One region of the Paenibacillus pabuli genome, then DNA from elsewhere that is predicted to be linked to it. Evidence: predicted binding sites of a transcription regulator. Region 1 holds the regulator's gene; each other region holds the start of a gene.

Region 1 (3,183 bases):
AGAATGCGCTCTTCATCCATAGTAAGACATTCGCCATGTTTCACCAGCTGCTTGCCGTCGACCCACACATGCTCCACATCTTTGGCTGAAGCGGAGTAAATGGTATGAGAGATCAGATCCGTGTGCGGATAGAAGTGTGCTTGTTCAATATTTAGCGCAATGAAATCAGCCTTCATGCCTACTTGGAGTACTCCCGTATTGTTCAGGAAGATGGATTTGGCACCATACCCCGTTCCGAGCAGCAGCGCTTCCCCCGCTGGTACCGCTGTTGGGTCACCGGATACGCCCTTATGAATCAAAGCAGCCAGTCTCATCTCTTCAAACATATCCAGGTTGTTGTTGCTTGCAGGTCCGTCTGTTCCCAGAGATACGGTTACTCCAGCTTTCAGCAGATCCGGAACTCGCGCAACACCCGAAGCAAGCTTCAGGTTGCTTCCCGGATTGTGAGAGACCGCTACATCATGGCGTGCCAGAATTTCAATCTCCTCATCATTCAAATGCACAGCGTGAGCTACGAGAGAAGGACGAGAGAAGAAACCGAGCTTTTCCAAATGTGCTACTGGACGCAGACCATAATCCGTTACATTCTGTTCGACTTCGCGAAGGGTTTCCGACATATGGGTGTGCAGCGGCAGATCCAGATCATGTGCAACCTGTACCAGCTTCTCTATGTAATCCGGAGGGCAAGTATACGGCGCATGCGGTGAGATGATCGTCGTAATTCGACCACCAGCTTGTCCGTTCCACTCGCGTGCAAACGCAGCCGATTCCTGCAGTTTGCGCAATTGCTCTTCTTCAGAACAGAGACCAATAACACCACGTGCCAATGCGGCCCGGATACCGGATTGTTCAACCACCTTCGCCACCTGGTCCATATGGTCATACATATCCAGAAATGCAGTCGTTCCGCCTTTCAGCATTTCTAATACAGAAAGGGAGGTACCCCAATACACGTCCTCAGACGTCATTTTCGCCTCCATAGGCCACATTTTCTCCTGAAGCCATACTTGCAGGGCCAGATCGTCCCCATGACCTCTCAGAAGCGACATGGCTGCGTGACCATGCGTATTGATCAGACCCGGCAAAAAGACCAGTCCTTTGCCATCAACCTTCGGCAGGTTCTCATCTCCATCTTGCAGTGTCTCACCAATATGCACAATCTTGTCGTCTTCAACGACCATATATCCTTGAACCACAGTCCATTCCGTACCCTGATTCACAGCAAATTTGCCGTTATGAATTACCCATCTATTTGTCGTCATCTTCCTCGTCGTCCTTTCCGTTCTCCAGATAATAAGCCAGGCTAAGCAGATCCGTTGTAAAATCAGCATGATGAATACGGACGTGCGGTGGTGTTTTCAAGATGGTTGGTGCAAAGTTCAGAATCGCTTCAATGCCGGATTCCACGAGCTGATCGGCTACGTTCTGAGCTTCGGTATCCGGAACGGTAATGATGCCAATACGAATATTATCTTTTTTGACCGAATCCGTTAGTTCATTCATGGGCTGTACCTTCAAGCTGTTAATCTGACTGCCGATCTTAGGGCCGTATGCATCGAAAACAGCAACAATTTTCATGTTGTCTTTCAGATAGGCATTGTAATTGGATAATGCATGTCCCAAGTTACCCGCCCCGACCAGAGCAACATTGATTTGCTGATCAATTTTCAAGATATGACGGATTTTTTCGATTAGATACGATACGTCATATCCAATGCCTTTGCGACCGAAGTCCCCAAAGTATGCAAGGTCTTTGCGAATCTGGGCAGGATTAAGATCCAGGCGTAGTCCCAGTTCCTGTGATGACACCGTGCCTACCTCACGTTGATGCAGTTCACTCAAATAACGTAAGTAAACAGGCAATCTGCGTACCACAGCTTCCGAAATTTTATCTGATTTCATTACATTGCTCCCCCTTACCAAGGCCACGATAGATAAATAAAAATGTAGCATCCCGCATAACCGTTTTCGTCTCCGAATGAAATCATGCAAGATGCCTTATGAAATATAAAATTAAAAGTGCTCCAAGGATGATCCACACTCTAATAAAGTTTACAGCGAGAAGCCCTTATTGCGCAACGACGTCATACCTAATTTACAGTAGATTGGTCCTGTGCTGGTGTTTCCAGCCACTCGCTAATCCGGGGAACCATCTGTTCCGTCAGCATATGCTCCATTTTGGGACCCGGTAATGAATATAAGAAATACTTTCCGTAATAAGACTCAATCACCCGTGTGTCGTAAACGATGACAATGCCTCGATCCTTTGCCGTACGGACAAGTCTTCCGAATCCCTGCTTGAAACGAATTACGGCCTGTGGAACAGACAGCTTCATAAACGGATTCTTTTTCTGTTCCTGCAGCAGTTCACTCTTCGCTTCGACAAGAGGATGGTTCGGTGGCTGGAAGGGCAATCTGACAATGGCCAGACAGGTTAGCGCCTCTCCAGGGATATCGACCCCTTCCCAGAAACTGCTGGTGCCGAGCAGTACCGTTGCTTTCGCATCCTGAAACCTGCGGGTTAACTTGGAACGACTGCCACTGTCCACACCTTGACCGAGCAGCGAAATATCGTTACCCGACAGTGCCTCTTTTAATGGGTCATACACCTGCCGCAGCATTCTGTATGAAGTAAAGAGCACCATCATGCGTCCTCGTGTCGCAATAGCCGTTTCAGCCAGAGATCTTACGAGCATGTCGACAAAGTGAGCATCACCAACACTGCCCTTTACGCTTGGGAAATCACGAGGTATCACCAGCAGTGCCTGATCCCTGTATCGGAATGGTGACGGCAGCATGGACGTCAGCAAACGGTTATTGTCAGCCGCTTCCTGCAAGCCAAGCTGTTCGATCATGAACTGAAATGACTTATCGACAGAGAGCGTAGCCGAAGTAAGGACAACGCTTTTCTTTTTATCGAAGAACATGTCCTTCAGCTGTGCACTAACATCAACAGGAACCGCATAGAGCTGCAGTGATTTGCTGCGGAATTGGCCGCTCGCCTCCATCCAGTATACCGTTTTGGCATCATCCATTCGCATGAAGAATCGAAGGTTCTCTTTGAGCGTTGCCAAATCCTTAAGCAGACCTGTAATGTCCGTGATCAAGCTATCCGATTGATAATCGTCCTGGTCTTCTTTGACTTCAAGAAGCAGCTTGTCTCCCTTACGGATCAAGTCCCCC
Region 2 (3,183 bases), 180 kb from region 1:
GCAAGCGGATTCAATCCGTAGGGGAAGTTTCGCTCGATTCCTCGCTAAGCTGGGCAGTTAAGCTAAACGACAAGGATATTGATCCGGAAAATTGGGGCATGGAGCTTCATGCCAAGGATGAAGTGATCATTTACGTAAAAGCCGCCGACAGTACAGGAGAAGGTGTTGCATATCAGACAACCCTGCTCAAGATCAGCGGCGGCAATATTATGCCAGACCTCAATCGTCAATATGCAGGTGTCTATATCCAGGAGTGCACGGTTCGTGATGTACTTAAGTCCAGCGGCATCGTCAGAATGTCGGAAAATAACAAATACGTCGTTTCCGTCGAAAATGTTGTTCCACGCATGAATCAGCGCTGGGTGATTATGGTGAACGATAAGGAATTGATGGAAAACGGTTTGGATATGAAGTTGAATCCACGTGATGCGGTTAAATTACAGTTAACGGCATCTTAAACATAATATAAAGCCCGAACCTCTTAACCAGAGGACGGGCTTTTTTCATGCCATTTATAGATTCAACTCAGGAGCGGAAGGTGTTCGCTTCAAGCGCTTAAGGCTTAGATACGACAGATTTCATTGGGACACAGTTCACAATGGCAGATCCCTTGAAGCATTTTAAGGTCCTTGATCACAATCATGCCGTTATCATATTCAATGGCATCTTTTTTGCGCAGATCGCTAAGCATGCGGTTTACACTTTCACGGGTGGCTCCAATCATGTTGGACAGGTCCGTGTGGGTAATTTTTTTATGGATAATCACGTGATCGCCGTGAGGCTCGCCATAGGAATTGGATAACCGGATCAAGGTGGAACAGAGCGCACCTGGTTTACCATATAACATCAGGTCACGGAACTTGGTCTGGGTTAAACGGTGATGAATGCCCATCCACTTCATAAAATCAATAGCGAAGTCACAATGCTGACAGATCAGCATCTCCAGGTCTTTGTGCTCCAGTACACCGATTTCACTGTCTTCCAGCACTTCCGCCGAGAACGTATGCTTGGAACCGAAGAACGGATCTGCCTGACCAATCATATCACCGGACTGGTACATATACATGATAAGCTCCTTGCCTTCATCCGTTGATTTGGTGATCTGGGCCCGGCCCCTTTTCATATAATAAAGTTTGTCGGACACATCACCTTCCCAATACAGGTGGGTCCCTTCAGGAAAGGTACGGTCTTTCATGGTTACGAGCAGATGATTGAAATTCACTTCCGAGAAACAGTTCGTATTGCCGCGTTTTTCCATTACACTCAGTTGTTCTCTCATAAGTCTATCTCCCCTTTGTATCCACTCGGAGGGATTATAGTCATGCCATTCCCGCTCCGTGGTTCGCCGCAACCGTTGCCGTCCTGACTAGGTTCAACTCCGCCGGGGAGGACGGTACAAATTGCGGTGGTTCAATTTTTAAGTTCAGTATATACCTAATCTATCCGTTTGAGGGGCATGGAAAGAGGGCAAAAATGACGAAATTCCAAACATTGTGATTAAATTCACTTTAGAAAGGGAAGCATGCATTTGACAGCTCTATATTTTAAATAAGAAGTAAATTTGACCTGCGGAGGGAACCACAAAAAACTTTAAATTAAATTTGTTATACTTTGTGAAAATAATCACATAATTAATCTTTTCGACATGATACGATGTGTACGTAAAGAAGAGAGACAAACCAAAACCAATACGAACCTTTAGGAGGATGAGGGAGATGGCTGTAAAGAACGAAGTCGCCCCAGCAAAAGAACCGACAGCAGGTCAGTATATTCAAACGTTAATTGACAAAGCGAATAAAGCACACGCAGCATTCATGTCCATGGATCAAAAACAGATTGACCGCATCGTGCAAGCCATGGCGCTGGCAGGTCTGGACAAACACATGATGCTCGCCAAGATGGCAGTGGAAGAAACCGGCCGTGGTGTGTATGAAGATAAAATTACCAAAAATATATTTGCAACAGAATATGTGTACCACAGCATTAAATATGACAAAACCGTAGGTGTGATTGAAGATAACGAATATGAGAGCTTCCAAAAAATTGCGGAGCCTGTCGGCATCATCATGGGGATTACACCGGTAACTAACCCTACATCCACCACGATGTTCAAGGCATTGATCTCCATCAAAACACGGAACCCGATCATCTTTGGTTTTCACCCGTCAGCTCAGAACTGCAGCCGTGAAGCCGCCAGAATTCTGCTTGAAGCCGCTGTGAAGCATGGTGCTCCGGCCGACTGTATCCAGTGGATCGACGACCCTTCCATGGACCGTACGAACGCACTGATGAATCATAACGATGTGGCGCTCATTCTGGCAACAGGCGGATCAGGCATGGTACGGGCCGCATACAGCTGCGGTAAACCGGCACTCGGCGTGGGACCAGGGAACGTGCCTTGCTTTATCGAAAAAACAGCGGATATCAATCAGGCGGTAACGGATCTAATTTTGTCCAAATCCTTTGATAACGGCATGATCTGTGCTTCCGAGCAAGCGGTCATCATCGAAGAGCCGATCTTCGACCAGGTGAAAAAGAAAATGATTGCGAACGGTTGTTATTTCGTTAACAAGGATGAAGCAGCGAAATTAACAGCAGGTGCCATCAATGCGGAGAAATGTGCGGTTAACCCGGCGATTGTTGGCCAATCGGCAGTTGCCATTGCGCAAATGTGCGGTATCGAGGTTCCGGCTGGCACCAAAATTCTCGTAGCGGAAATTGAAGGTGTCGGCACCAAGTTCCCGCTGTCTGCAGAAAAATTAAGTCCGGTACTGGCTTGTTACAAAGTTAAAACCGCAGCTGAAGGGATTGAGCGTGCTGCAGAAGTGGTTGCCTTTGGCGGAATGGGTCACTCCTCGGTCATTCACTCGAATAACGAAGAAGTCATAAGTAAATTCGCGGATCGTCTGCAAACGGGACGGATTATCGTGAATTCACCATCCACACACGGCGCCATTGGGGACATCTACAACACCAACATGCCGTCATTGACCCTGGGATGTGGTTCATATGGACGTAACTCGACCTCATCGAATGTAACTGCCGTCAACTTAATCAATGTGAAAAGGGTGGCTCGCCGTACCGTGAATATGCAATGGTTCAAAGTGCCGAACAAAGTGTACTTCGAAAAAGGAGCAACGCAGTATCTGGCCAAAATGCCTGATATTACTCGCGTAGCCATCG
Region 3 (3,183 bases), on a different contig from region 1:
GTCACGGACATGATCACGCAGTGCTTCATGGCCCACAGTATACTTTTGCATAAAGGCTTCGTCCGTCAAGCCCCGATCAAACAGTACATTCATTAATCCCAGCGCGAGTGCGCTGTCTGTACCCGGGTAGAGCGGAATAAACCAGTCTCCCCATTGTGCTGTACGATTCCGGTGAACATCAATGACGACAATCTGGGCACCCTTTTTGCGGGCCTTCTCAGCCAGGACAACCTGATGCATGTTGGTACTGACAATGTTGCCTCCCCAGACCAAAATAAGGTCCGAATGCTCGGTATCTTCGGGCAGGGTTCCCCGATTGGCGCCCATCGTATATTTCCATCCGGTATTCCCGGCCGCATTGCAGATCGTTTGCTCCAGCATACTTGCACCAAGCGCATTGAAGAAACGACGATCCATGCCATCTACCCCAAGGATACCCATGTTGCCGTAAAAGCTGTATGGCAGGATGCTCTCGGAGCCGTACATCTCGGATATTGATTTGAATTTTCCCGTAATCTCATTTATGGCTTCATCCCAGCTTATGCGCTCGAACTTGCCCTCACCTTTTGCACCGATACGTCGCATCGGATATTGCAGCCGCTCGGGATGATATACCCGCTCTGCCATGTTCCTGACTTTGTTGCAGATGGCACCTTTCGTAATCGGATGGTCAGGATTACCCGCCACCTTCACGATTTTACCGTTCTCTTTATGAAGCAGCAGGCCGCAAGTATCCGGGCAGTCAAGCGGGCAAACCGCCGGGAACACGCCATTCTCCTGATCGATCATATGTACAAGTCCTCCCCATCTAAAACTATCCTTACATCATATAATTTTGGAGGTAATGACGTAAAGAGAACAGTCATGTTCTCCGAGCTTCAGGCTTGATGCTTTTATTCTAAAAAAAGTTTTGGCCCCATGATTCATCTCCTAAATTCAGGGGTAAATTAAAAACAAGGCATTAGGTTAGTGTTTCCCCACTTCCTCCTCATGCCATATCATGGACCACTCCCGAAATTCGCCATGGACAGGTTTCGTTCCCCCGAACCTTGTCATGGCGAATTTATTTTATCTGCATATTCAAAAAGCGATCCCCTGCTCGCCACCCACGGCAAAACGTACACCGTAGTTTCGGAACGATATGAGATCGCTACTATATATATTCAGTCGAGATGATGCAATTATGCCTGTTTGCTCCACATCGGTCTGGCTTCCGGCTCTACCGTCTGGACAACCGCTTTGACTTCGGGTTCGGTCTTGCGCAGGTACACCATCCAGTAGGCAGCCGCAACGAACAATGCGCCTCCCGTCAGATTACCGAGCCATACCGGGATAAAGTTCATAATGTACTGCCCCCATGAGTAATGTCCTTCGAAGATGGCAGCCGGAATAAGAAACATATTGGCAACCACGTGCTGGAATCCAATGGCGACAAAGGCCATTGTCGGAAACCAGATGCCGAGTACCTTGCCACTCATCGTATCCGAAGCGTAAGACAACCACACTGCCAAGGCTACCAGCCAGTTACATCCGATTCCGGATATAAACGCCTGTAGAAAGCCGTCATGCAGCTTGTGTCCTGCCATATCCACAACCTTGGTCAGATACACCCCTTCTCCTGTGAGACCAAGCACATGCCCAAATGCATATGCCACGAACAGTGCACCCAAGAAGTTGCCGATCGTAACCAAAGTAAGATTTTTCAGCATGCTGCCTACGGACAATTTACGGGCCAGCGTGGCGAGTGGTACTGCCATCATATTGCCTGTCAGCAGTTCTCCCCCACCGATCAATACCATGATCAAGCCTACGGGGAACACCGCTGCGCCGATCAGGTTGACCAAGCTGCCCCATTCTGCCGGTGCGGAAGCAATCACGCGAATATCCAGCAGAAACCCAAGCGCAATAAATGCCCCTGCCAGAAAACTGAGAACAAGCACAGAAGACGTCTGATTCTGTCCTTTCTTCATCCCTGTGTTCACCGTATATTGTGCAACCTCAAGAGGTGTTTTAGCCGCCATGCCATCCTCTCCTTCACTGTTGATGAACGAAATCAGCTTACATCGTTGATATGTTCATTGTATCGCGAAGGGCTCGGCAGGTTTGTTACTTTTATCACAAAGTCCTAAAAGTCCCCTTTTTCCAGCTTCCGTGCTCTCTTGCTTGAGTGCAGCTGGTTGGTTACTTATTCTGTTCCCAGGTTATGATGTTCACCAAAAATTTGCTGCAAATGGTGCTTCAGATGCTGGACGTAATCTTGTGCCAGCCATTCCATCGTAACCACACTTCCATCAGGTAGAATGCACGTTGGTGATTCCCCTGTCTCCGGCATGCTGGATAGAACACGAATGATGGACTGATTCAGACTGATCCAGAGACTTAACACCTCTTCACTTGGTGCGCTGATGTACTGTTGGCTCTCTACCCATAGGTCTTGATGATAGGGCGTTATAGACAATGGTTCGGTCTGATGCTGCATTTGGACAAACCTGCTTACATTATGAAGAGCCGAATCGCATAAATGTCCAAGAATCTGAAGACGGGACCATTTTCCTTCCATGCGTGGCTGCACAAGATCATTTGGATTCAATGCAAGAAACGAGCGAGGTACGGATTGTAGCAGAACTTTGAGCTCGGATACTGTAGTTGTAAGCATGTTGTGAACCTCTCCTTCATGTTCATATCTATTGCGGTATGACCTCTAAACTGTTGTTAATATAGCACCAATTCCCAGAACCAACTACATCAAATTATATAAAAAAACTGCCGCATTTCTGCGGCAGTTCTCGGATTCATTATTTAAACCATCGCTGGTGCTTTCACTTTCACATCCACTGGAGGCAGAGCCTGAAGGCCAGCCGAGTTCAGGAAGTTCCACGGTTTGTTGTAATGCGGTTGGAAGAAGAAGTCGATGAAGGCGAGCTCATCTACAGTCATGTTGTTCTGGATACAAACCGAGATCGTATTGATCGACTGCGTTAGATCCACCTTGGACATCACTTGTGCCCCGACAATTCGCCGTGTGGCCTGTTCGTAAATGACTTTGAGCAGCAATTTCTCCGCCGTCGGCATGAACTCTGGACGATAAGCATCTTCCAGCGTCACAGCTTCCACCACCAGACCGTCATCTGCAGCCGATGTTTCCGTCAGGCCCGTACCCGCAATATTCTGGTCGTAAATTTT
Region 4 (3,183 bases), on a different contig from region 1:
AGTGACCAAACGGATCTCAATTAGACGAAACAAGTACATAATATCATGAGAATACTCCCTCAAAAAGTTTGACAAGATCAAGATGATCGTATATAACTTAACTAGTTATAACCATTGTAGTTATAATTAAAAAATAAAAAATTGGAGGCTAACATGAAAATCATTAATCATTTTATCCCCGTTTTTACTGAGCAACTGGAATCAACCGTTGCTTATTATGAGTCGCTTGCTAACCGACCTATGGATCGCACTTGGGATATTCCCGAAGCTGGCTTATCTTTAGCCACTGTATACCCATACGTTATTGTTTCTGGAAGTCCCGAGGCCATGAAGCCTGCTAGATCACTCCGTGCTGTGGTGTATGTTGATTCCATGAACGAATTGAAGGAAGAATTAAAAAAACAAAATACCCTTATTATAAGGGATCAGTATGGTCCTATTGGTCCAAGCATTTTTGTTCAACATCCCGATGGTAGTTTTATTGAATATGTAGAGCCTGCGCAAGCTACTCTTTGACTGGTGAAAAATTAAAAAATGCAAAATAAAGCTACTCTACCAAAAGAGCAGCTTTATTTTGCATTTGCTTTCATCCGTATTTGCTCCACAATCTGAGCTAAGGAAACAGAAGCCAGTTCATGCTCCATGGCCTTCTGCGCATTAGAGAGTTGGGGTAATAGAACCGATTCAATGTTCATTCCTACCGAACAATTGGGGTCAGTATCCTTGTGAAAATTGAAAAGCTGATTTCCTTCTACGGATTCGACCGCTTGAAAGATATCCAGTAGGGTTAACCTATCAGGAGATACCAGAAGAGATGCTCCCGCAACTCCTGGTTTTGTTTCAATATACCCGGCTTTTTTGAGCTGGGCCATAATCCTTCTAATTACAACAGGATTACTATTGATGCTGCGGGCAATCCGATCGCCTGTACTATATATGGGGTCCAGCGTGATCATGGAGAGAATATGGACTGCCATCGAAAAGCGACTGCTTATTTGTTTCATCTACTCACCTTCTTTGCTACACAGTATAGTTCCATTTAAAGAACAGGTCAATTAACAGTTTTTCCAGCAGGACACAAGAGGGTCAAAAGTCATTTGCAAGCACTTTATGGTTCCATGAATTAAGAAGTTATTTCGAAGAATAAAGGCTGGCACTAATAGTGGGACAAGAAAAAAGTGTCACCTATCAGGTTGCTGTGAAAATAACAGTATATTGTAAATTTTTTAAAGGTGCTGATGGAATGCTGCACTTATAATAAGATATCAAACATTAGAGTAGTGACACATCACGTAAAGCTTAATCAATCAATAGCTCTATTGGGTGGTTTTTAAGTTATTCACCGAGATGTCAGAAAGAATTGATCCTTTCTTGAACGTTTAGGGGCAAATGCGTGACCACAATTGAATTGCTAAATGACAAAGATATAATAATTTTAAATATCAGGTTCTGCAATGTGCTGAGCATATTCAAAGAACAGATTAGGAAGACTGAGGGAGCAGGTCTCCTTCTTGTCATTTACTTTGTGAAAAATTTCTCTTTCTAGAGGTGTGAAAGTAGATGATGCGCTGAACGCAAGAAAACGAATCTGTTGAATATGGCAGAACCTGCTATTAGATGTAAATAGGGAGAAGTCAACTTAGGCATGTGCAATATCCTACTAATGATTGACGAATTTTGAAGGGAGGCAGCAAAGGAATGGACATTGATACAGTGCTGTGGAGCAGGCTGGTGACAGGAATGACATTGGGGTTTCACGTTATTTTCGCGACCTTAGGTGTTGGTGTTCCACTAATGATCGCGATTGCCGAGTTCATCGGTATCCGCAAGAAAGACCCCCACTACATACTGATGGCCAAAAGGTGGTCGCGAGGGTTTGTCATTTCCGTTGCCGTTGGGGTTGTGACAGGCACGGCGATTTCACTGCAGCTGGCCTTAGTGTGGCCGAATTTTATGAAGCTGGCAGGAAATGTTATTGCTCTTCCGTTATTTATGGAAGTGTTCGCATTCTTTTTTGAAGCAATTTTCCTGGGCATTTATCTGTATACGTGGGACCGGTTCAAAAATCCTTACAAGCACTGGTTGCTAACGATTCCCATTGTGGCAGGGGCAGGAATGTCTGCGGTATTTATTACGACGGTAAACGGATTCATGAACCAGCCTGGGGGATTCACCATGGAAGGAGGAGTATTCACGGCCGTTGACCCGATGCAAGCGATGCTCAATACGGCAACGTTCTCCAAGGTGTTCCATGTATTAAGCTCAGCCTATTTGACAGGAGCTGCACTGTTAGCGGGAATTGCAGCTTTTACAATCCTTCGTAAAGGTGTCACTGGATACCACAAAAAAGCATTGAATCTTATGATGGCTGTTGTTATGGTGTTTGGATTGCTCAATACGTTAGCCGGTGATGTATCTGCCAAATTTTTAGCTGAGCACCAGCCGGAAAAACTGGCTGCAGCGGAATGGCATTTTGAGACCGAAAGCGGCGCGGATTTGATTCTGTTAGGTTGGCTTAATGCCGAGCATGAAATTATTGGGGCACTTCACCTGCCTAAACTTCTCAGTTTTCTGGCTTATGGTGATTTCAATGCGGAAGTAACCGGTCTAGATGAATTTCCGCTGGATGAACAGCCACCACTTTTGGTGCATTATTTGTTTGACTTGATGGCAGGCATCGGATTCGCTTTGCTCGGCATTTCATTGTTGTATTTCCTGTTTGTATTTTGGAAAAAGAGAAATGAGCTCAACAAGTGGTTACTTCGAGTGATTGCTTTGAGCGCGCCGCTTGCTTTTCTAGGCGTTGAACTAGGTTGGTTTTACGCCGAGCTTGGACGGCAGCCATGGATCTTAAGAGGATATATGCGCGTTGAAGAGGCAGCTACGACCTCGCCAAGTGTGAGAATTCTATTTTTCCTTTTCCTTCTTCTGTACATCGTACTGGGTACCGTTTGCGTTCTCGTCCTTCGGCGCTTGTTCAACAATAATCCGGTGGAAACCGAGATGGAGAAATGGAAGCAGCATGCGGGCGATAAAACAACAACAAAGGGGGGGCACTCTTAATGAATTACGAGTTGGTTGGAATATCGGTACTCTGGTTGTTTCTGTACGGATATTTAATTGTGGCTTCCATTGATTTCGGAGCAGGTTTCTTTGCCTTTTATGCCCGATTGACGAAGCAAG

What was found. The regulator Rex, encoded in region 1, represses fermentation and respiration genes when NADH is low (regulators of the CRP and FNR family bind a similar motif). The targets are predictions, from matches to a motif close to TTGTGAAATATTTCACAA.
Region 2: a site for Rex is predicted at 1,612-1,629, ahead of adhE (bifunctional acetaldehyde-CoA/alcohol dehydrogenase). Genes of this name have one in related genera too.
Region 3: a site for Rex is predicted at 2,104-2,121, ahead of ABGV42_RS28235 (formate/nitrite transporter family protein). Genes of this name have one in related genera too.
Region 4: a site for Rex is predicted at 1,524-1,541, ahead of ABGV42_RS05145 (cytochrome ubiquinol oxidase subunit I). Genes of this name have one in related genera too.

Annotation. Positions count from the first base shown of each region.
Region 1 is NZ_JBDOIO010000004.1:1,454,954-1,458,136, reverse strand. It holds gene ABGV42_RS26275 (amidohydrolase) at 1-1,262, opposite strand, end outside; gene ABGV42_RS26270 (redox-sensing transcriptional repressor Rex) at 1,249-1,902, opposite strand; gene dinG (ATP-dependent DNA helicase DinG) at 2,091-3,183, opposite strand, start outside.
Region 2 is NZ_JBDOIO010000004.1:1,272,058-1,275,240, forward strand. It holds gene ABGV42_RS25325 (hypothetical protein) at 1-458, shown strand, start outside; gene ABGV42_RS25330 (Crp/Fnr family transcriptional regulator) at 563-1,279, opposite strand; gene adhE (bifunctional acetaldehyde-CoA/alcohol dehydrogenase) at 1,716-3,183, shown strand, end outside.
Region 3 is NZ_JBDOIO010000005.1:327,815-330,997, forward strand. It holds gene ABGV42_RS28230 (molybdopterin-containing oxidoreductase family protein) at 1-789, opposite strand, end outside; gene ABGV42_RS28235 (formate/nitrite transporter family protein) at 1,182-2,021, opposite strand; gene ABGV42_RS28240 (DinB family protein) at 2,186-2,656, opposite strand; gene ABGV42_RS28245 (FAD-dependent oxidoreductase) at 2,800-3,183, opposite strand, start outside.
Region 4 is NZ_JBDOIO010000003.1:667,968-671,150, forward strand. It holds gene ABGV42_RS05135 (VOC family protein) at 154-516, shown strand; gene ABGV42_RS05140 (Rrf2 family transcriptional regulator) at 570-1,004, opposite strand; gene ABGV42_RS05145 (cytochrome ubiquinol oxidase subunit I) at 1,699-3,063, shown strand; gene ABGV42_RS05150 (cytochrome d ubiquinol oxidase subunit II) at 3,063-3,183, shown strand, end outside.